Prosthecobacter sp.: one gene and its partner. The protein of the gene in region 1 binds, or shares a complex with, the protein of each later gene. Links are inferred from orthologs where the notes say so. Each region holds a gene or a part of one and is shown on either strand. Other genes may lie near its edges.

Region 1 (14,507 bases):
GTCCAGCTTTTGCAGTTCACTTTTCAGTTCCGCACTCGTGTCTGGCGCATGCTGGGGGCAGAGCGGCGGTTGTTCGATTTCGGCGAGGGCGATCGTGTTCTCCCGCTGCCTTGAGGCGCGTGTTTTGGCGCGATCCCGGCACAGGTTCAGTGCGATCTGATACAGCCACGTCGAGAGGCGCGATCTTCCCTCGAATTCCGGCAGCGCCTGCCAGGCGCGCACGAATGCGTCCTGGCACACCTCGCGTGCATCTTCCACACAGCGCAGCCAGCGGCAGCAAAAGCCGAACAGGCGCTCCTCGTGTTCCCGCAGGATCCATTCGAACGCCGCCATGTCCCCGGCCTGCGCAGCGCGTATTTTTTCCTGCTCCAAAGAAACCGCGCAAGTGCCTGCGGCATTCGTGGAGGGCAGGGGGAAGTCAATGCTCGCGGGCAAGGCTGTCATGCGTCCATTCCACCAGTTTTTTTGCCTGCGCAGGACGCAGGTAACGTTTCATCGCAAAGAAATGCTCCAGCGTGGCGTGTTGCAGTTCGGCCTGAGCCTTGTTCAGCTTCTCCAGTGCGGATTTCAAGGCGTCGTCATTGACGTCTGCTGTCTCGATGGCGGCCGCCAAATCGCGCCCTGCCGCGCGAATCTCGCCCCTCAGGCGCACTCGACGTTGCTCGAACTCCGCCTCGATCGGCTCCAGCTTTTCATGCTGTTCTGGCGTGATGTCGAGATGCTCGTGCATCCAGGCATGGAAGTCCGGCTCCGCATGATCGTGTGCATGGCTTTCACCATGACGGTGCAGTGTCCAGTCGGTGACCAGCCAGGCGGTTCCGCCGGCCAGAACGACGGAGAACAGCATCGCGGCCACCATCCATTTCCCACGTGAGGTCATGGTTTGGCACCCTCACGGAAAAGATTCATCGTCGGCGGTGTCGTGTGCGTCGTATCCCTCAGAGCCATCGACCAGCCAACCATTCCGGCCGTCACAACGCCCGAAATGGCGGCGAGAATCAGCAGCCAGCGCACGAAGGAGCGCCAGCGTTTCGCCCGTCCTTCATCGACACGGACGCGCGCCATCACCTCGCTCCCCAGCGAAATGCCGGTCATGGCCCCGGTGATCGCGGCGCGTTTGAGCATGTGATCAAGCTCGTTTTCATTCATCGGAGGAATTGTAAGCACATTATGACACAATTTTTGAAACTATTTCGGCCTTTGGAGTCGAATAAGGTAACAACCACCGCAGGCCATGAACGCCAACCTCCATCCGCCCTTTCGAGGATGGAGCCGTGTCGAAGAAGGCATGAAACACGGCACAGGGGGAGAAAAGACGCCTCGCATCGGCTTGGTGCTCTCCAGCGGCGGGGCGCGCGGTCTGGCCCATGCAGGGGTGATTCAGGTTTTGGAAAAAAATAACATCCCCATCGCCGCCATCGCGGGGTGCAGCATGGGGGCCTACGTCGGGGCGCTGTGGGCCGCCGGACTCAATGGGGAGCAGCTCGAAGCCCGTGCGCGCGAAATCAAAGACCGCAAAGCTCTCAAAGCACTGCTCGATTACGTCATTCCGCCTTCCGAGGGCCTGATTCGCGGCGAAAAAATCCGCCGACATTTCGAGCGTGATCTCGGCACCAAGACCTTCGCTGATCTCGACAAGCCGCTGCTCGTCATCGCCACCGATCTCGACCGTCTGACGCCGCATGTCTTTGATTCCGGCTTCGTTTCGCATGCGGTGCATGCCAGCGCCGCCATTCCGGCCATTTGCGCTCCAGTGCATCTCAATGGCCGCCGTTTCACCGATGGCGGCACTTCGGAGCCACTGCCTGTCACCCTGCTCAAAAATCGACTTCATCTCGACCATATCATCGCCGTGAACGTCATGCCGATGCCCGGCGATTTCGAAGCAGGTCTCGATGGCACCCTCGTTACGGGCGACAAGACAACGGGCAACTTCATCTCGCGCATCTTCCGTTTGTTCTGGCGCAAGCTGAACCTCCTCGCGGCTGGAAATGTCCTCGACACTTTCCGTCGCGCGTTGATGGCCGCCCAGCTTCGCCTCATCGCCAAAGAGGAGGCTGCCGCCGATGTCGTGATCCATCCGCGTTTCACCACCTCGACGTGGCACGACTTTGAAAATTTCGGGCACTACCTGCAGGCCGGTCGCGATGCCGCCGAAGCCGCGCTGCCTGCCATCCGTGAACTACTTTCGCCAACCCAACTCAACCAGGAGACAATCAGCCATGAAATTGCTCCATCACACACCCGATTGGAATGCCTCGCCGCCTGAAGACTGGCACCACTGGCAGCTCGCGCGTCTGCGCGACTACCTGAACCACCGCGTCATCCCGTTCAGCGCGCATTACGGTCGCATGTTCAAAGAACACGGCATTGATCCGCATGACATCAAATCACTCGAAGACTGGAGTCGCGTGCCGTTGACCTCGAAGCAGGATCTTGCCAATCCGCGTGACTTCGTGCTCATGCCCAATGAGGCCGCGTTACGTCGTGAGCCCGGCATGATCTTCGATGTGCTGCTGCATGGTCGAAACGCCGCCAAGGAGCATGCCGAGGCCGAATTCCGTCCCATTCTGCTCACCAGCACCACCGGTCGCAGCGCCGATCCCGTGCCGTTTCTCTACACAAAGCACGATCTCCATAATCTCGACATCAGCGGCACGCGTTTGATGCTCGCTGGGCGCTCGCAGCGCGAGTTTCGCCACATGAATCTCTTCCCCTATGCGCCTCACCTCGCCTTCTGGCTGGCGCATCATGCGGGACTCGGCTTTGGCACCTTCATGCTCAGCACCGGCGGCGGCAAAACGCTCGGCACCGATGGCAACATCAAGCTCATCGACAAAATCCAGCCGGACATCCTCATCGGCATGCCCACCTTCATTTACCATGTGCTGCGTGAGGCCGTCGAAACCGGTAAACGCTGGACCAATCTGAAACGCATCGTTCTCGGTGGGGAAAAGGTGGCCGACGGCCTCCGCGCACGCCTGCGTGATCTCGCCACAGCTCTCGGCAGCCCCGATGTGCATGTCATGGCCACCTACGGATTCACCGAGGCGAAGATGGCCTTTCCTGAATGTGTCGGTGAGTCGCACGATGCCAGCGGCTATCACCTCAGCCCGGATCTTGGCCTCGTCGAAATCATCGACCCGAAAACCGGGGAACCCGTCCCCGATGGTCGCCCCGGCGAGATCGTCTTCACGCCACTCGACGCGCGCGGCACCGTGGTCCTGCGCTACCGCACCGGCGACATTGCCGAAGGCGGCCTCACCTGGGAAAAGTGCCCCAACTGTGGCCGCACCTGCCCGCGTTTGCTTGGCCCCATCTCCCGTGTCAGCGAGGTCCGCGAGTTGCACATCGACAAGCTCAAAGGCACGCTCGTGAACTTCAATCTGCTCGAACACCTGCTCGATGATCAAAAGGGCATCGCCGCCTGGCAGATCGAGCTGCGCAAGCGCAATGACGACGCCCTCGACACCGACGAAGTTCATCTCCACCTCACCGCCGAGCCCGGTGTCCACGAGGCGGATCTCGAACTCGCCGTCTCCCGCCGTTTCCACGAAGCCACCGAGATCACACCGAACGAACTCCACTTCCACACGCTCGCCGAACTCCGCGAGCAACTGGGGGTTGGCCGCCTCCTCAAAGAGGAAAAGCTCGTCGATCACCGCCCCAAAGCCCACACCGCCGCATCTCATGTGGCCCTCAGTTCCTAACGCCATGAAAACTCCCTCACTTGTCATCGTCGCCGCAGTCCGCACGCCGTTTTCACGAGCAGGCACGGATCTCGCGCACCTCGACGCCGTCGAACTCGGCCGCCATGCTGTTGCCGCGTTGCTGACACGCACCGGCATCGATCCCATGCTCGTCGATGAAACCATCATCGGCTGTGTCGGTCAGCCACCGGAAGCCATGAACATCGCTCGTGTCATCGCTCTGCGTGCGGGTTTGCCCGAATCGAAGCCCGCTATGACGGTACATCGCAACTGCGCCTCCAGTTTGGAGGCGCTCACGCTCGCGCACGCCAAAATGTGCGCCGGTCAGGGTGAAGTCTTCATCGTCGGCGGCACCGAAAGCATGAGCAACATGCCGTTCTACTTCTCACGCCCTGCCGTGGCCAAGTTCACCGCCATGAGCCGTGCCCGCGATTTCACGGGCCGCGCGAGAGCCGCGTTGAATTTCCGTCCGGCTGACTTCGCGCCCGTGATCGGCATCAAACTTGGCCTCACGGATCCTGTTTCCAATTTGAACATGGGCCAGACCGCCGAAGTGCTCGCTCGCGAATTTGGCATCACGCGTGACATGCAGGACGCCTTCGCCATGCGCAGCCATCTGCGGGCCACGCAGGCCAACCACCTCCTCAATCAGGAAATCGCCCCCGTTCTGGGAAAAAACGTAGTCGCCACCGACAACGGCATTCGTGCTGACTCCAGCCTCGAAAAACTCGCCAAACTCAAACCGCTTTTTGATTCGCTGACTGGCAGTGTCACGGCGGGCAATTCCTCGCAAATCACCGATGGTGCCGTCGCCCTGCTCGTCGCGACCGAAGAAGCCGCTGCGGCGCACAATTGGAAGCCGCTCGGGCGTCTCGTCAGCTATTCCGCCACTGGTTGCGATCCGTCTCGCATGGGGCTCGGTCCTGTCCGTGCCATGGATGCGGCTTTGCATCGCAGCGGTTGGAAGCTGGGTGACGCTGATGTCATCGAGATCAACGAAGCCTTCGCCGCGCAGGTGCTCGCTGTCATGAAATGTCTCGCCGATCCTGCCAGCGCGCGCCGAGCCGGATTGGAAGCACCACTCGGTGAAATAGACCCCGCCAAGATCAACGCCTGCGGCGGTGCCATAGCCCTCGGCCACCCGGTCGGTGCCAGTGGTGCCAGACTCGTCCAAACCGCCCTCAACCAACTCCACGCCACCGACACCAAACGTGCCGTTGTCAGTCTCTGCGTCGGCGGAGGTCAAGGCATGGCCGCCTGCCTCGAAGCATTATGAATTCCAAGCTCATCAACCGCATCCTATTCAACGCCATGAAAACGCTCCTTCTTGACCGCCCCTCCGTCATTCACGATCCTCCGCATGTGCTGGAGGGCATCGTCCACGGTCATCCCATCCCCGCGAAGCACTTCCGGCTCGACGTGGATCACGACGGTATCGCCTGGCTTGTTTTCGACTCACCCAAGTCCTCCGCGAATGTCTGGAATGAGGAAACGCTGCGTGAGTTCAACCACCACCTGGAATCTCTCGAACATGACACCCGCGTGAAGGCTTTGGTGCTTCGCAGTGCCAAAGATCGTATCTTTGTGGCTGGTGCGGACCTCAAAGCCATTCGCAGCATGCCGCATGCCCGCGTGAATGATCTCATCTGGCTCGGGCAGGCTGTGTTTGACCGCCTCGCACGGCTGCCTGTGCCGAAAATCGCCGCGATTCACGGCGCATGCATGGGCGGCGGCTTTGAAGTCACCCTCGCGTGCGACTGGCGCATCGCCAGCGATCACGAATCAACGAAGATCGGCCTGCCGGAGACACAGCTCGGCATTTTGCCCGCCTGGGGCGGTTCCACGCGGCTGCCGCGGCTGATTGGTGTGCGCAAGGCGCTCGATCTCATCACCAGCGGCAAACTGCTCAGCGCCTCTGCGGCGAAACATGCGGGCCTCGTCAGCCATGTCGTGGCTCCCGAGCATCTCGAAACACTCGCCCGCCGTCTCGCACGCGAAAAACGGCCTGAACCTCGGTTCCGCCTCGAAAACCTCTTTTCGCCGATCATCCGCCGTTTCGCCACGAAGAAGGCTTTGGCGAAAACGCGCGGGCTTTATCCCTCGATCACAAAGGCCATCGAAGTCGTCACTCATGCTGTGCATGGTGAAATCGACGAGGGTTTGCTCCTGGAGCGTGAGGCCGTGGCGGAACTCATCAAGGGCAACGACTCGGCCCGGCTCATCGACCTTTTCTTCAAGCGCGAAGAAGCCAACAAGCGTCCCGCTGTCGTTGGGACGGCGATTCCCATTCACGATGCCGTGGTCATCGGCGCTGGCGTGATGGGATCGGGCATCGCGCACGTACTAGCTTCGCGTGGCGTACGGGTCCTTATGACGGACGTCACCTCCGACAGCCTCGCGCGTGGCCTGGAACGAATTCATGGCCTCGTTTCAGAAGCCGCGCGCCGCAGGCTGGTCACGAAGGTGCAGGCCCGCGATACACTCGACCGCATCAACACCACGCACACGCCCGTGCCGCTGAATCGTCATCATCTCGTCATCGAAGCGGCCACGGAGAGCATGGATCTGAAGAAAAAAATCTTCGCTGATCTCGCCGCTCGTGTTTCGAGCGACACCATCCTCGCCACAAACACCAGCGCACTGTCTGTCGCTGAACTCGCGAAGACCGTGCCGCATCCTGAGCGCGTCATCGGCCTGCATTTCTTCAATCCTGTGCATCGCATGCCACTGGTGGAAATCATCACGCTGCCGGAGACCGCACCCGATGTGCTCGCCACCGCAGTGAGCTTCGTGCAGAAGCTCGGCAAGACGCCCGTGGTTGTCAAAGACAGCCCCGGCTTCCTCGTTAACCGCATTCTTGTCCCTTATCTCATGGAAGCCGTGCGTCTGTACGAGAAGGGCATTCCGGTGAAGGACATCGACGAGGCCATGCTCGAATTCGGCATGCCAATGGGCCCGATGCGCCTTCTCGACGAGATCGGCCTGGATGTGGCCATGCATGTGGCCAAAACACTCGCCGACGCCTTCCCGGATCGTTTTCCGAAGTCCGATGCGCTCGACAAGCTCGTCGCCGCCGGCCATCTCGGCAAAAAAACCGGCCAGGGCTTCTACCGCTATGAAAACGGCAAGGAAATTTCACCAGCCACGCATTTTGACCTGCCGCGGCATGAGAGCATTCGGACCAATCTGGCGCTCCTGCTCAGTCAGGAGGCCATGCGGTGTCTCAAAGAAGGCATCGCTCGCACCGCCGCCGACATCGACCTCGCGATGGTTCTCGGCACCGGTTACCCGCCGTTCCGCGGCGGTCCCATCACTTTCGCCCGGGACACGGGCATGATTGATTATTGAAACCCTCAACTGGAGACCAAGGCCATGAAAACAACTCTGGAAGAAACCAAAACGCTCATCGACACCTCCCGCATGAACGCGGGCCAGCGTGCCGCGCTTGAAATGGCGGAAGCCGCCCGCGACGAGCGGCGCAACACCGGTCTCGCCGCCGGCATCTTCTTTGGCGAGCCGAACTTCGACAAGCTGCTGCCGTTTCCAAAGCAAAGCGTCGAAGATTACGACCAGGGCGATGCCTTTCTGCATCGTCTCGAAGCTGTGCTCGACAAATTTGCCGATCCCGATGCCATCGACGCCACGGGGGAGATTCCAGACGAGTTGTTGAACGAACTCGCCAAGATCGGGGCCTTCGGCATCAAGATTCCGGTCAAATATGGAGGCTTGGGGCTGTCGCAGACGAATTACTCGCGCTCTGCGATGCTGCTCGGCAGCCGATGCGGCAATCTGGCGGCATTGCTGTCCGCGCATCAGTCGATTGGAGCTCCGCAGCCGTTGATTTTGTTCGGCACGGAGGAGCAGAAGGCGAAATACCTGCCGCGTTGCGCACGTGGCGAGATCAGCGCGTTTGCGTTGACCGAAAACGATGTCGGCTCCGATCCGGCGCGGATGAAGACGGAGGCTGTGCTTGATGGCGATGAATACGTCCTCAATGGCGAGAAGCTGTGGTGCACGAATGGCACGAAGGCCGGAATGATCGTGGTGATGGCGAAAACGCCGCTGCTTGGCAAACCGCATGCCACTTCGGCTTTCATCGTTGAAACAAGCTGGCCAGGCGTCGAAATCATTCACCGCAGCCGCTTCATGGGCCTCAAGGCGCTCTACAACGGGGTCATTCGTTTTGAAAACGTGCGCGTGCCGGCGGTCAATGTGCTCGGGGGTGTGGGTCGCGGCCTCAAAGTGGCATTGACGACGTTGAACACGGGACGCATCACGCTTCCGGCCGCCTGCACGGGCTTGTCACAGCGCTGCCTCGACATCAGCACGCGCTGGGCGCGAAGCCGCGAGCAGTGGGGACAGCCGATAGGCCGCCATGCGGCCATCGCGGACAAGATCAGCCGCATGGCCGCCGACACTTTTGCGATGGAGAGCGTCGTGCGTTATGTCTCTGCTCTTGTGGACAAGGACAAGCATGCTGACGTGCGCCTCGAAGCTGCCATCGGCAAATTGTGGGGCAGCGAGAAGTCATGGCGCATCATGGATGACACGATGCAGATTCGCGGCGGGCGCGGTTTTGAAACGGCGCAATCGCTCAAGGCGCGTGGCGAAGTGCCGGAGCCGGTGGAACGTCTGTTCCGCGACTCACGCATCAACACGATTTTCGAGGGCAGCAGCGAGATCATGCGTCTCTTCATCGCTCGCGAGGCGTTGGAGCCGCATTTGCGGCTGGGCGCTGAAGCGGTGAACTCGACGCTGCCGTGGAAAGCCCGTGTGAAGGCCGGAATGCGTGCCGCGAGGTTTTACGCGATTTGGTATCCAATGAAATGGCTGCCGTTTGGTTCTGGTGATGCCAAGGAACATCTGCATCCTGCCTTGCAGGGTGATCTCGATGCCGTTGCCCGGCTTGGTCGCAAGCTGGCACGTGATTTGTTCCTCGCGATGGCCCTCAACGGCCCGAAACTCGAAAAGCGGCAGGTTTTGCTCGGCCACTTTGTTGATGTTGGAGCAGAACTCTTCGTGTGGAGCTGCACTTTGGCGCACGCTGAGTCCAGATTCACGGATTCGTCGATGCCAGAGGTCGAAATCGACAAACTGGTGCGCTTGGTGAAGTTCTTTGGCAAAGTCACCCGCGAGCGCATCGCGGCGAGCTTTGCCAAGCTGCGCGTCGGGCTCGATTCCGAGAGCTGGAAGGTGGCGCAGGAAGTTTAGACTGGCGTGAAATGATGCTGGTTGGATTAATACGTGACCGGTTCGAAGAACCGGTCACATCCACCTGCAATCATCCACCCATATGCTCAAAGAATTCAAGGCATTCATCCTCAAAGGCAACGTCATTGATCTCTCCACTGGTGTGATCATTGGCGCGGCGTTCACCGGCATCGTCACGGCTTTTTCGAAAGGGATCGTGGAGCCAATGCTGGCGCTGTTTGGCGGTGGTCCGAGTCCCAAGCTGACAATCCCGATCAAGGAAACGATGGTCGAGGTGGCAAAGCTGGGCGCGGATGGAAAGCCGGTCATGGATAGCGGCAAGGCGGTGATGGAAACGGTGCCCAAGATCATCGAGCTCGATCTCGGCCTTATCATGGGTGCTGTGATCAGCTTTCTCATCACGGCGGCGGTTGTCTTTTTTGTGATCGTGAAGCCAATCAACAAGCTGATGGCACTGACGAAGAAAAAAGAAGCCGAGGCGCCGCCGCCTGTGCCTGCCGCAGACATTGTGTTGCTCACGGAAATCCGCGACCTGCTGAAAAAATAGGACGCTATGGCGACTCGGCTTCTTCGCTGCGCTCGACGAAACGCATGGCGTGGTCGATGAAGCGAAGCGGGACGTCGTCGGTGGGGCCGTTGCGGTTTTTGGCGATGATGAGCATGGCCTCGCCCTTTTTCTTTTCCTCGGCTTCCTCGTCTTCGACTTCCATCTTGGCTCCCGCGTAATCGGAACGGGTCAGGAGGCCAACGACGTCGGCATCCTGCTCGATGGAGCCGGATTCGCGGAGGTCGGAGAGCACGGGGCGCTGGCCTTTGCGGGATTCGACGGCGCGGTTGAGCTGGGCGAGGACGATGATGGGAACATTGAGTTCTTTGGCGAGGCCTTTGATGCCAGCGGAGATTTCGGCGATTTCGATCTGACGGTTGTCTTTGGCACGACGACTGCCGCTGGTGACGAGCTGAAGATAATCGATCATGATCATCTGGATGCCATGCTGCTTTTTGAGGCGGCGTGATTTGGCGCGCATCTCCATGATGTCGAGACCGGGCGTTTCATCGATGAAGATCTGTGCTTTTTGCAGATCTCGCGTGGCTTTGGCGAGCGCATCCTGCTGAGCACGAGAAAGGAGGCCGCGGGAGAGATCCTGCATGCTCAGACGTGCGCGGGAGACGAGGAGACGACGGACAAGCATCGTTGCGCTCATTTCGAGACTGAAGACGGCGCAGGGTGTGTTGCAGTCCACGGCGATGTGCTCGACGATGTTCATCGCGAGCGAGGTTTTACCCATCGACGGGCGTGCAGCGATGACGAACATTTCACCGCCTTGCAGGCCGGAACTCATCGCGTCGAGCTTGCTGTAGCCTGTGGAGAGGCCGCGGAGCTGGCCGGGGTGCTCCAGCATGTACTGGATGCTGTCGATGGCATCCATGACGTGCGTGGAGAGCGATTTGATGCCCTCTTGAGCGCCGACGGATTCACGCACGGCAAGCACGCGTTGCTCGGCATGGTCGATGACCGTGTCGATATTCTCATCCATCTGCTCCTTCCCGTGCTCATAGGCGTGATGGATGTTCAGTGAGCTGGCGTGGATGAGTTCACGCAGGATGTGCTTGTCGAGAACGATCTTCTTATAATATGGGAAATGCGAGGGGATCGGAACGAAGGCGAAAAGCTCCGAAATCGCGGCAGCACCGCCGACTTTGTCGAGCAGGTTCTGGTCACGTAGCGCGTGGGTGAGCGTGACGGGATCGACGGGCAGGTTTTTGTCGTAAAACTCCAGCAGCTTCTCGTAGATGGTACGGTTGGCGTCGTGGTAAAACGCGAGCGCGGGAAGCGTTACGCGGCATTCGCTGAGGCGCTCGACGGGATCTTGGAGCAGGCAGGAAAGCACGCCTTTCTCGGCCTCATCGCTGAAGGGCAGGGCGCGGTTGAAGGAGGCGAGAAGTTCCTCTGCGGAGGGGATTTCGTTGCGTTTTTTGAAGTTTTCCGGGCCTCGCGAAGGAGTGGAGGCACCACTGGCAGAGACGGGGGGGGCAGCGCTGGTGGGAGAAGTGTCGGCCATGGGTAGGATAGCCAGAATGGCAGGGCGGGGGGAGGGAGTCAATGCCAGCCGGCTGTGGAGATGGTTTGGTCATCCCAAGCAAAAAACTTTAGCTAATGCTTGATTTAATTGGGGTTTATCCTGAAAAATGAACGCTTCCCGAAAAGCCGGGTCAAACGCCCCCCCTCTCACTAACAACCATATATGTTACTCACAGCCCTCAAACTCAAACTCGCGGCTCTCGTCGCGGTCGCAGGCATCGATACTGCCGATATGCCCGGAGCCTCCCCCGCATTTGTCGAGATCCTGACAAGCCTCAAGTCCGAACAGGACAAAGTTCAGGCAAATCCAGGAGCCAACAACACGGACATCAACAAGTCATTCAATGACGCCGTCGCGAAGGTCCGCGAGCTGGCTCAAAAGGATGACAAAGACGCCATCTACGCGCTGGCCCATTGGGGCGTGCTCAGCGGTGCGAACATCAATGAAGTGGCGGCACTTTTTCGCAAGGCTGCCGACAAAGGCCAGATCCTCGCGAAATCGGAGCTCGCCCAAGTACTGATGCAGGCCGGTGCGCAAAACCCAGACGCTGTGAAGGAAGCCATCAAACTGATCAAGGAAGCCGAAACCGCCGACAACAAGGTCGCCCGCCGGATGCTTGCCCAGTTGCACCTGCAAGGTGTCACGGAAGGCGATAAAGGAGTGGTAGTGGTCGAAAAGAGCGTAGCGAAAGCAAAGGAACTGCTCGACAAAGGCAACAAGGCTGGTGACGGCGAAGCCACTCTTGGCCTGGCACAGCTTTACTCCGCAGGCGTGGAAGGCGTCCCGCAGGATCATCAGAAGGCGCTCGACTACCTCATGGAAGCAGGCAAGCAGGGCAATGCAGTCGCCCTCAGCACCTACGGTGCTCGTTTGTTGAATGGCGATCCTGACACCAAGGAAAGTCCAAAGCTGGTGAAGAAGGATGTGGCCGCCGCCCTGAAGATGTTCAATGACTCTGCCGAAAAAGGTCTTGCTGCCGCAAACCGCATTCTCGGCCAGATTTATGAAAATGGTGTCGGACCTGATGGCGCTGACGTGAAGCAGGATGTGTCCAAGGCATTTGAATACTACACCAAGGCCGCCAACGGCAACGATCCGCAGGCGCTCTTCCGCCTCGGCAACGCGTTTGAAACCGGCATTGTCAAAGATCCCAAGGGCAAGCGTGACGACAAAGAGAACGTCTTGATCCAGCCAAACCCCAAGAGTGCCCTCGACCTCTACCGCCTCGCGGCGCAGAACAACCTGGCCGAAGCCTTCTACAATGTCGGCGTCTATTATGAAACCGGCACTGTGGTGGACAAGGATCCAGTGAAAGCCTTCACCTTCCACATGAAGGCCGCTACTGCCGGCATCGCGCAGGCCATGAACCGTCTCGCCGGCCTCTATGCCAACGGCACGGGCACCACTCAGGACCTTGTGGCTGCAGCAGGCTGGTATCAGCGTGCCGCCGACATGGGTTTTGCTCCTGCCCAGATTGCCCTCGGCATTCTCTATGAACAGGGCGCTGGTGTGCGTCAGAGCCGCACGGTGGCCGCAGGCCATTTCTCGGACGCAGCCCAGCAGGGCAATGCCTTGGCCATGCTCCGTCTTGCCAACCTGTATGCAGTGGGTGTGGTTCCCGGCACACCGGAGCTTCCACGCGCTTGGGCCTACGCCAAGCAGGCGGATGACCTTGCCAAAGCCAGCGGCAACAAGGCGGATATTGATGTGACTGCAAACGTGATCGCCCAGCTCGAAGCCAAAATGTCTGATGCTGACAAGGCCGAGTCGAAAAAAATCTATGAGAAACTGCCGAAGCCTCAGGCGGGTGCACCTGCGCCTGCAGCTCCGGCTCCTGAAGCCGCTCCCACCAAAGGTGGTGCTTCAAAGAAGAAATAAGCGCTTGTCAAAACAGACGCCTTTGCTAGTCTCCGGCTCCCCAAATCCAAGGGGAGCCGGTTTTATTTCCGGGGCATTAGCTCAGTTGGTAGAGCGCCTGCATGGCATGCAGGAGGTCAGCGGTTCGAACCCGCTATGCTCCACCAAACCTCGCACAGGATCACCGCCATGAAGCCACTGCTGATCCTTTTTATGGCGGCCGCCATCATTCTGCCGCCGGATTCCGCCGCGCGCGAAGTGCAAAGTCACGGCCTGCTGTTTGAGCAATGGCTGCGCGACACCTTCTTTGGCGGCTATCAGCCAAAGAATTACACGCAAAAATGGGACATCCCCGCCGAGGCCAATCCTGATCACGGTCGCATTCCCGTGAACCCCAAAGCTGCCAAGCATGGCACGCCCATTGGCCTGGGAGATGCATTGCGGCAGTTTGAGATCGACGAGGCTTTTCTGCTCATCGTTGGATTCTGGGAGCAGGAGACACCTGCGGAAAAGCGTTGGACGAACGTGCAGACGGTGACGGTGACGCCTGAAGTCTGGGCCAGGCTATGGCACCCGGTCACCAAGGCGGCCCTCGAAAACCTGAACGCCGTCATCAAGGACAAAACACTCAGTCTTGAAGAAGCCCGCACGCGTGCCCAGGCGATCAAGTCACAAGCACCCTTTGCCGAAGCTGTCATTCAGGTGAATCCGAAGATTGATGGCAGCCAGCGCCGCCTGCAATGCAGCCTGCGTTTTGACGATTTCTTCAACCATCTGGCCCCGGCGGCATCACCTGTTCCGCAGACCAAACCTCAGGTTTTTGGCGTTTCCGTCCCGGCCCGATTTGAGTCCTCACCACGAAAACTGAGTCCGCCCTGAATATGAAGGAATTCAGATTGCAGTTAGACACCCGGATTTTTCCGCTCAATATCCTTGCCGTTTCATCGGGGTTTGTTAACAAATCGCCCCAAAGCAGGCATTTTATATGAAGTTCACCATCAGCAAGGAATCCTTCCTGGGAGCCATCAACCAGGTTCAGCACGTGGTCAGTTCGCGCACCACACTCGCCATTCTCTCCAATGTCCTGCTCAAGGCGAAGGATGGCATGCTCGAACTCACCACCACCGATCTCGATGTCGGTGTGACCTGTTCAGTGCCTGCCGAGGTCGATGAGCCCGGCGCCACCACCCTCCCGGCACGCCGGCTGGCCACCATCATCCGCGAACTCCCGTCGGAGGAAATTGAAGTGAAGGTCGATGAGAAAAACGTCGCCTCCATCCGCAGCGGTCCCAGCTATTTCAAAGTGCTCGGCCTTACCAGCGAGGAATTCCCCGCGTTGCCCCGCTTCGATGATGCGCGTGAGTTCCGCATCGAGCAGCAGGTGCTGCGCGATTGCCTGCGCAAGACCAGTTACGCCATTTCCACTGACGAAACGCGCTACGTGCTCAACGGCATCCTGTTCTCCTTCAAGGACAACGCCCTCACGATGGTCGCCACTGATGGCCGCCGCCTCGCGATGGTCGAGCAGGAGCTGGAGTTCCCGCAGAGCCAGGAAATCGATATCATCGTGCCCACCAAGGCCGTGAACGAGCTTTCCCGCCTGCTGGGCGACTCTGGCGAAGTGGCCATTCGTGTCACCGGTTCT
Region 2 (14,489 bases), on another replicon or contig:
TCCCTTGACCGGCCCGCCGTTCCTCATCTTCCCAACGCACCCAAATACGCCACCAAATCCCGCAACTCCTCCCGCGTCATGTTCATGATCAGCCCCTCCGGCATCAGCGATCCCGCCTCCTGCTTCTCCGCGATTTGCGCCGCCGTGAACCGGCTCGTCTGGCCGCTCGCCAGCTCCCGCAACTGCAGTTCCCCGCCCGCCTCGCTCACCTTGTAGCCTTGCAGCTTGCGACCGTCCTTCAGCGTCAACGTTGTCGCCACATAGCCCTCCTTGATTTGTCGATTCGGCCACACCACGGCCTCGATCAAGAGTTCCACCGGCACGCCACGTCCTACCGCGTCCAGTTCCGGCCCCACGATGCCGCCCTGGCCGCCGATCTTGTGACACGCGACGCAGCCCGACAGCGGCGCATGGAAAACGGCCTTTCCCTTCACCGCATCACCATTGGCCTTCACTTCCGCCGCCAAAGCGATCACCCAGGTCGCGTCATAAGCCGGCACCACATTCTTCACGCCCAAAATCTTCCCGAACGCCGTCGTCAGCACCGCATCGCCACGGCCTGCCGCTGTCAGCACGGTCATCGCCAGCTTCGCCGCTTCAGAGGAGCACGGCTTGGTATCCAAGGCCTTCGCCAAGGCCGCAAGGGAGGCCTCACGCGACAACAACGATGCCAGCCACGCCCGCATCGCTTCCGCGTCTGTGATGCTCGAAATCGTCTCTGCCGCCAATTGACCTGCTACCACCGGCTTTTTCTCCGCCAGCACCGTCAAAGCCGCTGTGCGCACCGGCCACGATTGCTTTGCGTCCTTTACGAAGCCTTCAAACGTCTCCACCGGCTCACCCAATCGTGAGAGCGCCATCAAAGCCGGAGCGCGGGTGCCCTCACCCGCCTTCAAAAGCTCGCGGATGAGGGCATCCGCGCTCCTAAGCCGCCAAGCGCCCGCCAGCGCGCACGCCGCCACCTTTTGCGCCTCGTTCCCGTCCTTCAAAATCCCCAGCAGCACCGCTTCCGCCCCTTCCGGCGTCTTGAGGTCACGTTGCGCAGCCGCAGCCGCCAAATCCTCCAGCACCGCCTGATCTTTCACGCCCAGCTTCAGCGCCATCAGCATGTCATTCGGCTCACCCTTGCGCACCAGCGCCACCACCAGCCCACGCCGCGTCTCGGGCGGCATCGTCTCGCCCTTCTGCGCCAGCATCGTGCGCACCACGCCCAGCAACTCCGCGCTGCCCTCCTTCTCCACCAAAAACGCCAGATGCTTCGGCGGCAGCGAGTTCAAAATCTCGAACGGCGGCCTCTTCCACTGCGGTGCCGTCGCATGCACCGCCAGCCACAACGCCCGCTCAATGAAACTGTCCATCGGCTTGTCCAGAACTTCCAAAGCTGTTTTAATGGCTGTGGGTGAATCGATTTTCGCAGCGGCAACAACGGCTTCGAGACGAACAATGGCTACATCATCCAAAACAAGCCTCCTGAGATTGTAGTCGCCATCATCGACAGGATACCATTGTCCCAGACAACGGGCCGCCAGCACGCGCCGCCAGGGATCGTCGGAATGCAAACCTATTCGCAATTGCTCATTGGGCTGTTCATGAATCATGTGCATCTGCCATGCAACCCGGGTGTGGTCGTATCCAAGTGTGCCTTGCTCCCCAAACAGGTCGGATTCCGATACAACCGCCCGCTCCTTCACAACCTCAGTACCCGACCGCCCCGCCAACTCCCGCTGCGCTTGATACTGATGCCAGCGATCACCCCGTTCCAACGTCTTCAGCAGTTCCGCATTGCTCAACTGCGAACCGAGAACTGAGAACTGAGAACTGGCTCTCCCCTTCGCCACCACGCGCCAAATCCGTCCATGCTTCGCATCCCGGTTCGGATGCCGGAAACTCGCCTGATAGTGGCCGATGATCGGATCATACCAGTCGGCGATGTAGAGCGCGCCTTCCGGGCCGAAGCGCACGTCAATCGGCCGGAAGGCCACGTTGTCGCTGGTGATGAGCGCGGGCTGCTCCACCGCCTCCATGCCGCTGGGGAATTCGCTGTGCGGTATGAGCTTGTGGCGATACACCGCGTTCTCAAAGAACCCGCCGCTGATGACTTCCTCCTGCATCGACTCCGGCCAGTGCGTGTTCCCCACGATGTCTACGCCGCAGAACTTCCGCAGGCCGTCCGTCTTGATGATCTGGCCGCTGTAGGGCAGTTGAAAGCGCTCCAGCAGGAAATGGGGGATGCCGTGGCGATTGGAAACATGCGAGTCTTCCTCCAGCGACGTGCTCACCTCCATCGGCCGCGCCCAAAACATGCCTGCCGCGCCCGCCACCATGATTGGCTGGCCCCATTTCGTGAAGGCCGTGCCCCAGGCATTCGCCGGCATGCCGGTTGGATACGGATTCAGCCGACCGCTCTTCGGGTAGTAGTGCCAGAAGCCCGCGCCGTAGAGCGTCTTCGTGCCATGCACCGTTGTCACGCGCGAGTAGCAGTGCAGCCCCTGATGCATCACCAGCGCCCCATCCGGCGCCCAGATGAAGCTGTTCAGGCACTGATGTGTATCCCCCGTGCCGAAGCCGCTGAACACCACCTCACGCCGGTCCACGCGATCATCGCCATCGTCATCGTGCATCAGCCACAGCTTCTCGCCCTCGCCCACATACACCGAGTGCCCGTTGGGCGATTTCACCCCCGCATCACGCGGCGCGAGCTCCATGCCCATCGGCTGACTCAGTCCACCGGTGAAGACTGTGCTCTTGTCGGCGCGACCATCGTGATTCGTATCCTCCAGAATGATGATCTTGTCATCCGACACTGTCCCCGGCTTCGCCTGCGGATAGTCACTCGTCTGCAACACCCACAAGCGCCCGCGTTCATCCCAACGGATCGCGATCGGATTCGGAATTCCGTCCGCCTCGCTCGCAAACAGGTTCACCTCGAAGCCATCGAGCACCTTGAACGATTTTAGCTCCGCCTCCGGCGAATGATCCGCCGGTGGTTCGCCGACGGAGATGCCTTTCTTCTTCGCTTGCTGGGCGAACGCGATGCTCATCGAGAGGAGCGCGGGCACTCCTGCCCGCCACATAACGCTTCCAAAAGCGGACAGGAGTGCCCGCGCTCCCTTCATGAACTTCACGGCAGCTTGCCTCCCAGATCGTTCGCCAGTTTCCATATCTCGTTCTCCTTCGCTTCGATCAGCGGTTTGAATTGCTCCACTTCACCCGGAAACCAGCGCTGCGTCGGATCGGTGTGATCCCGGCTGCTCGGCTGCGCCGTGCGATCCCCATGCAGGAATGCCCAGTTCGCCGGACGCCAGTAGCGATGCCAAAGCGTGTTCTTCTCGCCGATCAGCGCCTTCAAGCGCGCATCCGGCGTTTGCAAATCGCCGCCCCGGGGTGGCGATTTTGAATCGCCATTCCACAACGCCGCCACACTCATACCAAGCTGTGCCGCTCCAGTGGAAGTCAGATTCAGGCCATCTCGTGTCGATCCCGGTTTCAAATCAGCATCTTGAGCCGCGAACAAGGCCGCATGCTGCTTCGCGATCTCAGCCATGACCCCCGCATACCTCTTCAGCGTCGCGTTGTGCTTGGTCAGCTCACCTTCAAACGCCAGCGGCTCCACCAACACCAATCGAGGTGTCACCTCCGCGCAAACGGCCACGATTTTTTCCAGCGCAGCCCGAAACTCCGCCAAACCGGCCTCGCCACGTTCTAAACACTCCTGTCGTCCGAACATCAGCATCACGGAAGTCGTCTGCGCTCGCTGAATCTGCTGCTTCAAGCCGCCGAAGTTCATCGGACGATCCATGCGGAACACCGTGTCCGCTTCCCATGCCAGATTCCGCACTTTCACGCGGCTGCCGGGAAACTGTGTCATCAGCATCGCCTCCATCGTCCCGTCTTCCATCATCGCCACAGCCTCCGTGCCACCGAGCACGGCGATGACTTCTTCCGTCATCAGCTTCATCGAACCTGCATAAGGCTCCAGTTTCGGCTTCAAACCCGCCATCGGCGGCATGGAAGCGAGTTCGAGGATTTCCGGGCGGGTCAAAGCGCGATTGTAGAGCCGCAGGTTGGCGATCTGGCCGCCCAGTCCTCGACTGGACGGATCAAACAAGGCTTTGGCGAGCACGATGGGAACAAGGGCTTCACGCCAAGAACTCATCTCGACACCGTTTACCCAAATGCCAGAAAGCGCCTGTCTGGCGTCTCTTTTCACATTGAGCACCACATGCCACCACCGGCCTTCCATCGGCGATGAGACGGAAACAGGATGCCCCAATCCCCGGCCTTCGAGCGTGATGGAAAAGCCCTTCGGACCAAGATGCCAGTCCAGCAGTCCGTTCTGAGATTCGTTGGCCATGGCCATAATGTGACTGCCGTGTTCGATGTCTGGCTGCTTTTCGACTTGGAACACAAACGCCACGGAGAAGTCCTCCAGCTTCATTCCCTCAGCATCCGCAGGCAGTCTCAAAATCTTTTCCGTGTCCAATGGCATCACCTCATCCCACTTCGCCACCAGCCCCGCCTTCAGGTCCGAAACATCACCGCTCACCTGCGCCATGGCGCTGCTGGCGAGAAGGAAAGTGATTGCGAGGAGACGGCTGAGCATGAAGGCGACAAAACTCGCGGCGTGGCCGCCTTCTTGCAGTTCGTTCTGTTCATGACGCGGCATTGCTGTTATGCCTGAGGAGCTCCGATCTCACTCTCATGAAACTCAAGCTCGATCTCGAAGACTTCCGCGTGCCCGATGGCAGACCGTTTCGCATCAAGAAGGCGCGGACCAAGGTGAAGGATGTGTACCGTGATGACGCGCACTACGAATCACTCATCGCCGAGTTCCGCATGGAGATCGACGACTTGCAGCAGAAGATGTATGCGCAGAACCGGCAGGGCTTGCTGCTGGTGTTTCAGGCCATGGACGCCGCCGGGAAGGACAGCACGATCAAGCATGTGATGAGCGGGGTGAACACACAGGGCGTGGAGGTGCATGCCTTCAAACGGCCCACGGATGACGAGCTCGATCATGACTTCCTCTGGCGCACCACCCGCGTGCTGCCGCCACGCGGGCGCATCGGCATCTTCAACCGCAGCTACTACGAGGAGGTGCTCGTCTGCCGCATTCATCCCGAGATTGTGACCAAGATTCAACGCCTGCCAGGCGCGACGACCAAGAGCTTGAAGAAACTTTTCGCCGACCGGCTCAAAGACATCGGCAATCTGGAAAGCTACTGTCACCGCAATGGCATCCGCATCGTGAAGTTTTTTCTGCATGTGTCGAAGGAGGAGCAGAAGAAGCGTTTTCTGGCCCGCATCGACACGCCCAGCAAGAACTGGAAGTTCGAGGAGGGCGACGTGAAGGAACGTTCCCACTGGAAGGACTACATGGTGGCCTACGAGGACGCCATCCGCACCACCGCCACCGACGAATGCCCCTGGTATGTCGTGCCCGCCGACGACAAGAAAAACATGCGCCTCATCGTCAGCGCGGCGATTCTGGCCGAGATGCAGACGATGAAACTGAAGTATCCCGAGCTGCCGGAGGAGCAGAAGAAGCATCTCCAGGCGGCGAAACGGCTGCTGCTGTCAGAGTGAAGCGTAGCACGGGCTTCCAGCCCGTGATTCGGACACGGACAAGAATGTCCGTGCTACTTCAAACTCCGCAGCCACGCCACGAGATCGAGCAGTTCCGGCTCGGGCAAGGTTTGATCAAGGCCCAGCGGCATGAGGCTGGTCGTGAGTGTTGTGTCTCCTGTGATGGCTTGATGGGCGATGGTTTTCTCCTGGCCGGCGACGTCCACGACGAGCAGGCCTTCGGCAGTGTGAGATTTAATGACGCCCATGGTGCTCTGGCCGTCACTGGTTTCGATGACGTGTGCTTCGTAATCGCGAGAAAGCGTATTGCTGGGAAAGAGGATGCTTTCGAGCAGATCGCGCTCGGTGCGGATCGCGCCGATGTGGGAGAGATCGGGACCGATGGGGCGGCCGACATCGCCGATCTTGTGGCAGGCGATGCAGGTGCCTTTGCCGGTGTCGAAATGCTTCCTGCCATTCACAGCGTTGCCGCTGGCGAGGACTTTGTCGGCCAGCGGACCAAGCTGGCGTTTTTTGGCTTCGGTGGCGGCGGCGGCGGCAGTGTAGGCGGGCAGGATGATCGTTTCGAAAATCTCCGGAGGCAAATCGGCGAGCGCGGTGCGGTACAAACTCTCCTGCTGGCTGGCAATCGCCGGATTCTTGGCGATTTCACGAGCGAGTGTCTTGGCGATCTCGGCGTCTTTGTGGCGTTTGAGCAGCGGCAGCAGCGTTTTCAGCTCCACCGGTCCCACCGAGGCCAAAAGCGGCGCGATGGCCGCCATCTGCTCCTTCGCGATGGGCGCAGTGGCGAGCATGCCCGCCGCCTGAATTTTCGCCGCAGAGGATGATCCAGCATCGGCGAGGACGTTTTTGACCATGTCGAAGGTTTCGCCAGTGAGTTTCACCGATTTAGCGGAGTCGAGGGCCTTCAGGCGAATGGCGAGCGGGCGTTTGGCGTCGTTCGCGATGGCCTGGAGCGCGGCATCGAAGTGCGGGGACTTGAGTTTCTTGATTGCATCGAGAACGAGCGGCGTGGGGGCGTCGGCCAAGAGTTTGTCGAGCGTGGGGAGCCAGGCGTCGTTGGTGGTGCCGGTGGTTTGGGAGGCGAGGATGTTGAGGCCTGCTGTTCGCGCAGTGGTGCTTTTATGAGCCAGGAGTCGCGCCACCGCGATATTGGCATTTGTCTGACCGATCAGTTTTACGCCTGCCACAGTCAAGGCATGCAGCTCAGCATCTGAGATCGAAGCCTTTGACGACCATTTTGCGATTTGTGCGCCGACGGTGTCGTCTGCATTGGCTTGGTTGAGGAGCATGTTCAGTGCGTTCGTGGCGGGATCGTCGATGAGCTGAAGCGCCGCATTTAAAAGCTGCCGATGGCCTTCCGATCTCTCCTTTTCGGCGATCTGGCTGGCCACGCGAAGGTAGCAACGCAGTCCTGAGGCACTGCTTACCTCCTTCGGATTGAGACCCAGTCGGACCGTGATGGCGGCATGAACGGCTGAATGTTCAGCGGGAGAATCGAGTTTGCCGCTGGCAAGGAGTCTTCTCAGAGCCTTTTTCTCGTCGTCGAGGATGCGGCCTCGGAAGGCAATGGCATCGCAAGCTCTTCTCACATCGAATGGGGCATCGGACGATATCGTGGCTGCCACAGATTGATCTAAGGGTTTACCGAGTGACGCTGCGATTTCATGGAGTTCGGGTGACTTGATCCTATGTTGCTTCGGCTTAATGCGATACACGGCACCAAGCAGATCCGACTTCGCCATCAGGCTGCTGGGGCAGCCGATGCGGAACCAGCCGCCGGTGTCGATGAGGAGGAGGGAGCCGTCGCGCGGGTCTTCCATCACGTCGGTGAGGTGGATGTCGGGGTTGTGGAGTTTGAGAAATTCGTTCTCGACGGCCTTGTAGGTACTGCCGCTGGGGGTGAGCTCCATGCGGACGAGGCGCTGGGTGTTGAAGTGGGTGACAAGAAAGTTCTCGGTTCGCTGTTCGCTGTTCGCTGTTGGATAGCCGCGCCAGAAGCAGCAGCCGCTCACGGCGACGTGGCCGAAGTTGTACATGACGGGCATCGTCTCCAGCGTGCGTGGCAGATGGGCGATGGCTTTGAGCTGGTCGGGGCGCTCATAGACGCCGCCGTAGAGCCAGTGGACAATGGTGTCGCCGCGTGGTTGCGAGTAATAGAGATTCTGGACTCCGATGATGTCGCCTTCGGGAGTGAAATCGACTTCGACGGGGTTGTCACCGCAACCAAGCGAGTGCCAGGCAACGTCGCTGCCATCGGGTTGGCAGCTCCAGATGCCGCAGGCGAGCGAGGCATCGACGGGCGTGCCATCCTTCTGCTTCACGTCGTGGCCTTTACGACCGTGGCACCAGTAGAGACGGCCGTTCGGATGCAAAAAGGGGCCGTGGATGTCGGCGGCGTTGCCGGTGTAGTCGAAGCCGCCGACGATCATCTCGCGCTGGTCGGCGACGCCGTCGTTGTCGGTGTCGGTGAGTTTCCAGATGCCGGGAGGAGAGCCGACGTAGAGGCTGCCGTTCAACCAGCACGCGCCCTGCGGGAAGGTCATCTTGTCGGCGAAGACGGTGCTTTTGTCGAAGGTGCCGTCGTGATCGGTGTCTTCGAGCATGAGAACGCGGTTGGGCGGACTCTCCTCGAGCTGTTTCTTGTTCCAATTCACGCCGACGCCGTCGCCGACGAAGAGACGGCCCTTGTCATCCAGACAGCCCATGATGGGATGGGTGACGAGCGGCGCGGCGGCGGCGACGCTGAGTGTGTAGCCTTCAGGCAGGTCGTGCTTCGGCAACGCGAGCGATGATTTGCCGGTCAAGACGACGGGACGTTTGCCGCTTTCGGGAATGGTGTTGCCTTTGTCGGGCGGGAGGTCGGCGGCGAGGGCAGGAACGCTGAGAAGGAAAAGGAGGCGGCGCATGATGGCGAGTCATACGCATGCAGGGGGGCACATGTGTCGGCCGGGCAGATGTGAATTGACAGTTTTAAACTGGAATGGGAGTGGTACCGATGGAGTTCAATCCCTACGCCGCACCGCAGTCCCAGGTTCTTCAGGTCACATCTCAAGCTGAGCTCGACCGCAGGCAGCACATCAACACCGAGGCGACGATCAAGTCAGTGGGCACCTTGTACTACCTCGGTGCCTTTGTGCTGATTCTGGTGGGCATCGCCGGGCTGGCAGGCAGCAGATTGGACAAGGATGTGTCTCCGCTGTTGCTGGGCGCGATACTATTGGCGGTCGGTGTCGGGCAGGGCGTGGTGGCTTATGGTCTGAACAGGCTGCAAAGTTGGGCGCGCATCCCAACCGTCATCTTTTCCTGCCTTGGTCTGTTCGCCTTCCCTCTGGGAACGCTCATCAATGCCTACATTTTGGTCAAAGTGCTGGGCAAGCAGGGGAAGTTTGTGATGACGCCCGAATACAAGGAAATCATTGCCGCGACACCCCATGTAAAACGAAAGACCTCCGTTGTGACATGGGTGCTGCTGATTCTGCTGATCATCGTACTGATCGGAGTCATCGCCGCCGTCACGATCAAATAATCTCCAAGCTACAACCGCCGCACTTCCTGAACTTCGAGGCCGGTGAGCTTCCATTCGCCCTTGGCGGGCGTGATGGTGATGCGGGCGTTGTAGATGTTCACACGGGGATGGCTATGGCCCCAGTGGCCGACGATGCCACGGGCCATCCAGTTGCAGTCGGCCATGAAGCCATCGCCTTTGGGATTCGCCTCGACTTTATCCACCGTGGCGGAAAATTCAGCGATGGTGACGCGGGTTCCTTCACGCCCATCAAGCGTCAGCGCCTGGATGGTTTCGAGATAAAGCCGGCGCAACAACTCGCCATCGACGCTGCGGGCGAGCACGTCATACACGTCGGATTCGGCATGGTGGTCGAAGGCGCGGTACACATTGCGCAGCAGTGGAGAGACAATTTTCTGCGCTTCTTCGACCTGCGTGATCTCCGGGCTGGCGGAGCCGCTTTGAACCGGAATCACCAGCAACTGGCTCATGAGCACAGCCCCGAGCAGCCAGACGGCGACAAAGGGCAGGCTGCCACCGGGAAGCTTGTGGTCCGTGATCTTGAGATAGAGGTAGAAGATCAGGCCCCCGAGCAGCCAGAGAATGCCACCGAGCGGGAGACGCATGGGCTGCGGAACTTCAAACTGCGGCACTGCTGCCAGCGGTGCCGGACGCGGCAGACGGCCCTGATTGCGCCAGCGATAGCTTTTGACGGTGGAATGAATTTCCCCCGTTTCACTCAACGGGCCAAAGAACGCACGCACAGGCAGTTTCGTGGTGCCTTGAAGCCAGCCTTTCCAGGTGACATTGAGCTCATCCGGACCGGGCGGCGTGGCGAACTCCCACATGAACCCAAGCATCGCCTGGTTCAGCGCCACCTCCTCATCTTCCTTGAGCGGCAGGGTGTTTCCCGGCAGGCCTTTGATCACAGCGACCAGCGGCTGAGGGACGGGCAGCGTTTCATCAGCGGTGCTGAGGGCGCACCATTCGGCGGCACGTGACGCCGCCTGCTGGCTCAACTGCTGCTGCTGTGCAGGCGTGAGTGTTTTCGGCAGCGGCTCGCCCGGTGCCAGCCATGCCAGCATGGTGGCGGCATCGAAAAGCACTTCAAACCGCGTCTGATACGGTTCCACGTAGAGATAGGCCTGCGCCACCGGCCCGGTGATGACGAGCGAGTTGTTTGTAGGCAGCGGCGGAGGCGCGGGCTGGACTGCGGGAGCCGCCGCTTGGGTTTCCGTTTTCGGTGCCGCCGGAATGGAAGGCGCGAGCGAGGGCAGCGTCTCCATGGGTTTGAGCGGACCGATCTTGATCGTCTCCGGCACCTGCGCTCCAGCACGCGAAGCCATGCCCGCGACCAGCATGGCCGCCAGGAAGGCTCCGCGCATGATCAGAGGCAGGAAAGGTTTCGACATGCGTTTGATGGGAGGATGAAGGGCGCGTAACACTGCATCAAAGCGTCCACGGCTTGCGCCATTCCTTGGAGAGCAGCTTCGATGCCGCGGCGTTGTCGGCGATGGTCTCGGTCTTCGGATCCCACTTCAGACCGGTGCTGCCGCTGCGCAGAGCGACGTTGGCGAGATGCGCGATGGTGATGCTGCGATGGGAGACTTCGACCGGTGTGGCGGTCGGCTTGCCGTCGTAGATGCAGGAGAGGAAGTTGTCGGAGTGATCCTTGCTCTCATAGAGATGGATTTCTTCCGGGCGGGTCTTTTCACGCAGGATCTCGGGGCTGCTGGAGGTGATCTTGCCGCGGTTCACGTAGATCCATTTGCCTTCGTCGCCTTCAAACATCACGCCGACATGGTCGAAGGGCTTCTTCGCGTTTGGAGCGGCCAGGGCGGCCTCGACCTCGGGCATGAGCTTGTGATCCGGGCTGGCAACGTGCATGACAACGCCGTTTTCATACACGCACTCAAAGGAGAACGCGGTGGCGGTGTTGTAGAGCGCCGCCTTGTCCAACGTGCCGCTGATGTTGCGCAACTCGACCGGGCCGGTGAGCTGCGTGCCCATGCCCCACTGCGCGATGTCGATGTGATGCGCGCCGAAGTCGGTGATCATGCCGCCGGAGAAATTGAAATTGTGACGCCAGTTGAGCGGCAGCAAGGCCGGGCGGTAGTCCATGTGCTCCGCAGGGCCGAGCCACATTTCATAATCGAAGTCAGCAGGCACGGGGGCGACGTTGACTTGATCGGCCATGCCGTTCCAGTTGGAATGACCGCCAGGAAGGCCGACGCGGACGCGCTTGAGTTTGCCGATGCGGCCGTTTTGCGTCATCTCACAGGCGAGACGGAAATACTGATCGCTGCGCTGCTGGCTGCCGGTCTGCCAAGTCACGCCCGCTTTGGCGACTTCATCGCTCATGAGGCGGCCTTCGGCGATGTTCAGCGCCAGCGGCTTCTGACCGTAGATGTGCTTGCCTTTGCGCGCGGCATACACGGCCATGTAAGCATGCCAGTGATCGGGTGTGGAAACCTGCACGGCGTCGAGGTCTTCCTTCTCCATCATCTCGCGGAAATCGGCATAGCTGGCGCAGGCTTTGACCGGCTTGTTCGCGGCTTTGGAATAATGCTCGTCGATGATCTTCTTTCCGGCCTCACGACCACCGGTTTCCTTGCCATCATAGCCGTAGTGGCCGTATTCCTTCATCGGATCGGCCACGGCGATGACCTGGCACTTGTCATTGTTCAAAAAGGAAGGCGTCCAGTCACCAGCGATGGTACCCCAGCCGATGGCGCCGATCGTGATGCGCTCCGAAGGCGCCGGGCGCCCTCCTTTGCCGAGCGCAGTGGCTGGAATGATCGTGGGAAAACCCAACGCAGCAGCGCTGGTGGTCAAAAAACGACGGCGGGAGAAGGTGGACGGGCTGGATTGCATGGTGGCGAACTTTATAGCGAGCCGTCCTCATGAGGCCAAGAAAGATTTCGTGATGAGGTTGCGGCAGAGGCCGCGCTCAACACCTTTCGCCCCCATGTCCCGCATCCCGGAAGAAACCATCCAGCAAGTGATTGCCGCCACTGACATCGTGGCGCTGGTGGGGCGTTCCGTGAAGCTGCGCAAGGCGGGCACGAACTACCTGGGGCTCTGCCCGTTTCACAACGAGCGCACGCCGTCCTTCAACGTCAGCCCCTCACGCAACACCTACCACTGCTTCGGTTGCGGCGCGGGCGGCACGGCCATCCGCTTCGTGATGGAGCATGACGGCCTGTCATTCGTGGAGGCGGTGAAACGACTCGCTGACGCGGCAGGCATCCGCGTGGAGGAGGAAGTGTGGGATGCGAACGCCGAGGCGGAGGCGAAGCAACGCAGCCTGCTGCTGCGCGCGAACCGCGAGGCGGCGGAGTGGTTTCACCAACTGCTGATGAAGCACCAACTGGCCGCTCCCGCCCGCGAATATCTCAAATCTCGCGGCATCACCGCCGAGGTGGCGAAGAACTGGCAGATGGGCTACGCGCCGCAGAGCACCACGTTTTACCGGGAATGGATGGCCCAGCAAAAACTCCCCGAGCAGGTGATGGTCGAGGCGGGCATCTTTGTGCAGCCGACCGAGGATGAAAACGGCCAGATCGGCCGCCCTTACGCCCGATGGCGGCACCGGCTGATGTTCCCGATCCGCAATGACAACAGCGACGTGATCGCCTTCAGCGGCCGTATCCTCAGCGCGGAGCAAAAAGGCGGAAAATACGTCAACTCGCCTGAGACACCGCTCTTCAGCAAGAGCAGGGTGCTCTTCGGTTTCGACCGCTCGAAACGCCCCATCTCAAAAGCGGGCGAGGCCATCGTGTGCGAGGGGCAGATCGACATGATCATGCTCTACGAGGCCGGATTTCAGAACGTGGTCGCCGGCCAGGGCACCGCCTTCACCGATCTGCATGCGAAGCTGCTCAAGCGCGTCTGCAACGAGATCGTGCTCTGCTACGACTCCGACAACGCCGGTTACGCGGCGGCCGAGAAAGCCTTCAAAATCCTCTCCCCCATTGGACTCACCGTGAAAGTGGCCGCGCTGCCGCAGGGCGAGGATCCAGACTCCCTGCTGCGCAAGCAGGGCAAGGACGCGCTGCAGGCCGTGCTGGGCAATGCGACCGATTTCCTGGAGTATCAGATCCGCCGTCTGCGCTCCAGCGCCAAATCCGACGGCATGGTCGAGCGCGTGCGCATGGCCGAGCAGGTGGCTGCCGCGATCAGCATCTTCACCGGCGTGGCCCAGCGCATCACCGCCGTGAACAAGGTCGCCAAGCTGCTCGAAATCTCGGAGGAGCAGCTCAACGCCATGGTCAAACGCGCGGCCAATGAGCAGAAAAGGAATGCCGGCCAGCAGAAGGCGGATTCCACCGTAAACGTCGTGGATGAGGCTAAAAAGCTGCTCTCCTCACAGCACAAGACCGCCGTGCTGCTCTGCCAGATGGCATTGAACGACGCCGAAGTGATGCACTGGCTGCGTGAATCGAACTGTGAGGACATGCTGCGCGAGGTTCCGGGCACAGAACTGCTCTCCCTGCTGGTACACAGCCGCCACAACCCCTCGGATGAGACTTCGCAGCTCGCATTCATGGCCGGGCTGGAGAAGCATCAGGAGGCGGCGTTTGCCCAGCTCCAGGCTGGTCCACGTCTGCCTGGCAGTTTGGAAGACGCAAAAGCGTCGCTTTACGCGCTGGAATTCGCCCGACTGCAAAGCCTGATCCAAGGCGCGCAGTCGAAACTACGCCAGCCGGGCCTGTCAGAGGCGGAGATGGAGCGTCTCCAGCAGCAGGTGGTGGAACTCAGCGCTCTGCGGAAAGAATGCCTTGACCGTACGAAAGGCACCCCGAATAGTTTCGTTCCCTGACCTGACGCAGTTCCCGGACCCCACCGAGGCATGTATGGCCGTCTCTAAAAAACACCCTAACGGATCCCATTCTTCAACCGCAGCCGGACAGGCAGGCGCTTCTGCCGCTGTCGAAGGTGTGGACGTTACTATGAAACGCGGCCGCGGCAGACCGCGCATTCATCCACCGAAGGAAAAGCCCGCCGTTTTGCTCGGACCCGATGGACAGCCCCTCAGACGCCGCCGCGGCAGGCCGCCGAAAAACGGCTATGCCGGAGGCATCACCCAGTTTGCGAACACCACGCACGATGACATTCACTCGCCCGACGTGCAGGCCCGCCTGCGCGATCTCATCCGCACCGCACGCGAACATGATCATCTGACCTGGGATGACATCAATGACGCCCTGCCCGCCGGTTTCGTCACGCCGGATCTCATGGACGCCCTCATCACGCGGCTGCGCGCGATGGAGATCAAGATCACCGACGAGGCCGATGTGGACGGTGTCGCAGCGCGCCACACCGCCGCCCGTGAGCGTGTCGCCGCAGAACGTGATGCCGCATCGGCCAAGCTGGATGTGTTTGATGATCCTGT

Evidence for each region.
Region 2: the proteins of dnaB (region 1) and dnaG are in contact, whole or in part, in a crystal structure (PDB 2R6A), measured with the Geobacillus stearothermophilus proteins. The link is inferred for Prosthecobacter sp. from one-to-one orthologs. Residues at the interface, in WP_033016901.1 of Geobacillus stearothermophilus: Ser13, Glu15, Ala16, Gln18, Glu91, Leu92, Asp94, Ala95, Val96, Pro97, Thr98, Ala99, Ala100, Asn101, Tyr104, Tyr105, Ile108; in WP_049624496.1 of Geobacillus stearothermophilus: Lys456, Leu457, Leu458, Pro459, Ala460, Asn463, Ala464, Leu467, Leu535, Leu536, Ile537, Ala538, Gln544, Glu545, Asp548, Tyr549, His552.

What each region holds. Positions count from the first base shown.
Region 1 is NZ_JAXMIH010000008.1:660,922-675,428, forward strand. The notes cover bases 8,729-11,623. They hold dnaB (replicative DNA helicase), read right to left. Parts: upstream 10,985-11,623; coding sequence 9,473-10,984; downstream 8,729-9,472. Other genes in these bases: U1A53_RS11125 (acyl-CoA dehydrogenase family protein), read left to right, coding at 8,729-8,921; mscL (large conductance mechanosensitive channel protein MscL), read left to right, coding at 9,004-9,468; U1A53_RS11140 (hypothetical protein), read left to right, coding at 11,168-11,623. Also shown: U1A53_RS11090 (RNA polymerase sigma factor), read right to left, coding at 1-372; U1A53_RS11095 (periplasmic heavy metal sensor), read right to left, coding at 419-880; U1A53_RS11100 (hypothetical protein), read right to left, coding at 877-1,149; U1A53_RS11105 (patatin-like phospholipase family protein), read left to right, coding at 1,235-2,269; U1A53_RS11110 (AMP-binding protein), read left to right, coding at 2,223-3,710; U1A53_RS11115 (thiolase family protein), read left to right, coding at 3,715-4,986; U1A53_RS11120 (3-hydroxyacyl-CoA dehydrogenase NAD-binding domain-containing protein), read left to right, coding at 5,022-7,058; more of U1A53_RS11125, read left to right, coding at 7,083-8,728; more of U1A53_RS11140, read left to right, coding at 11,624-12,883; U1A53_RS11150 (hypothetical protein), read left to right, coding at 13,052-13,741; dnaN (DNA polymerase III subunit beta), read left to right, coding at 13,848-14,507. UniProt on the Escherichia coli protein: The main replicative DNA helicase, it participates in initiation and elongation during chromosome replication. Travels ahead of the DNA replisome, separating dsDNA into templates for DNA synthesis.
Region 2 is NZ_JAXMIH010000023.1:630,219-644,707, reverse strand. The notes cover bases 11,613-14,489. They hold dnaG (DNA primase), read left to right. Parts: upstream 11,613-12,062; coding sequence 12,063-13,916; downstream 13,917-14,489. Other genes in these bases: rpoD (RNA polymerase sigma factor RpoD), read left to right, coding at 14,047-14,489; U1A53_RS23160 (Gfo/Idh/MocA family oxidoreductase), read right to left, coding at 11,613-11,968. Also shown: U1A53_RS23190 (PVC-type heme-binding CxxCH protein), read right to left, coding at 24-3,041; U1A53_RS23185 (hypothetical protein), read right to left, coding at 3,122-4,666; U1A53_RS23180 (polyphosphate kinase 2 family protein), read left to right, coding at 4,702-5,586; U1A53_RS23175 (PVC-type heme-binding CxxCH protein), read right to left, coding at 5,640-8,495; U1A53_RS23170 (hypothetical protein), read left to right, coding at 8,585-9,115; U1A53_RS23165 (hypothetical protein), read right to left, coding at 9,124-10,506; more of U1A53_RS23160, read right to left, coding at 10,544-11,612. UniProt on the Escherichia coli protein: RNA polymerase that catalyzes the synthesis of short RNA molecules used as primers for DNA polymerase during DNA replication.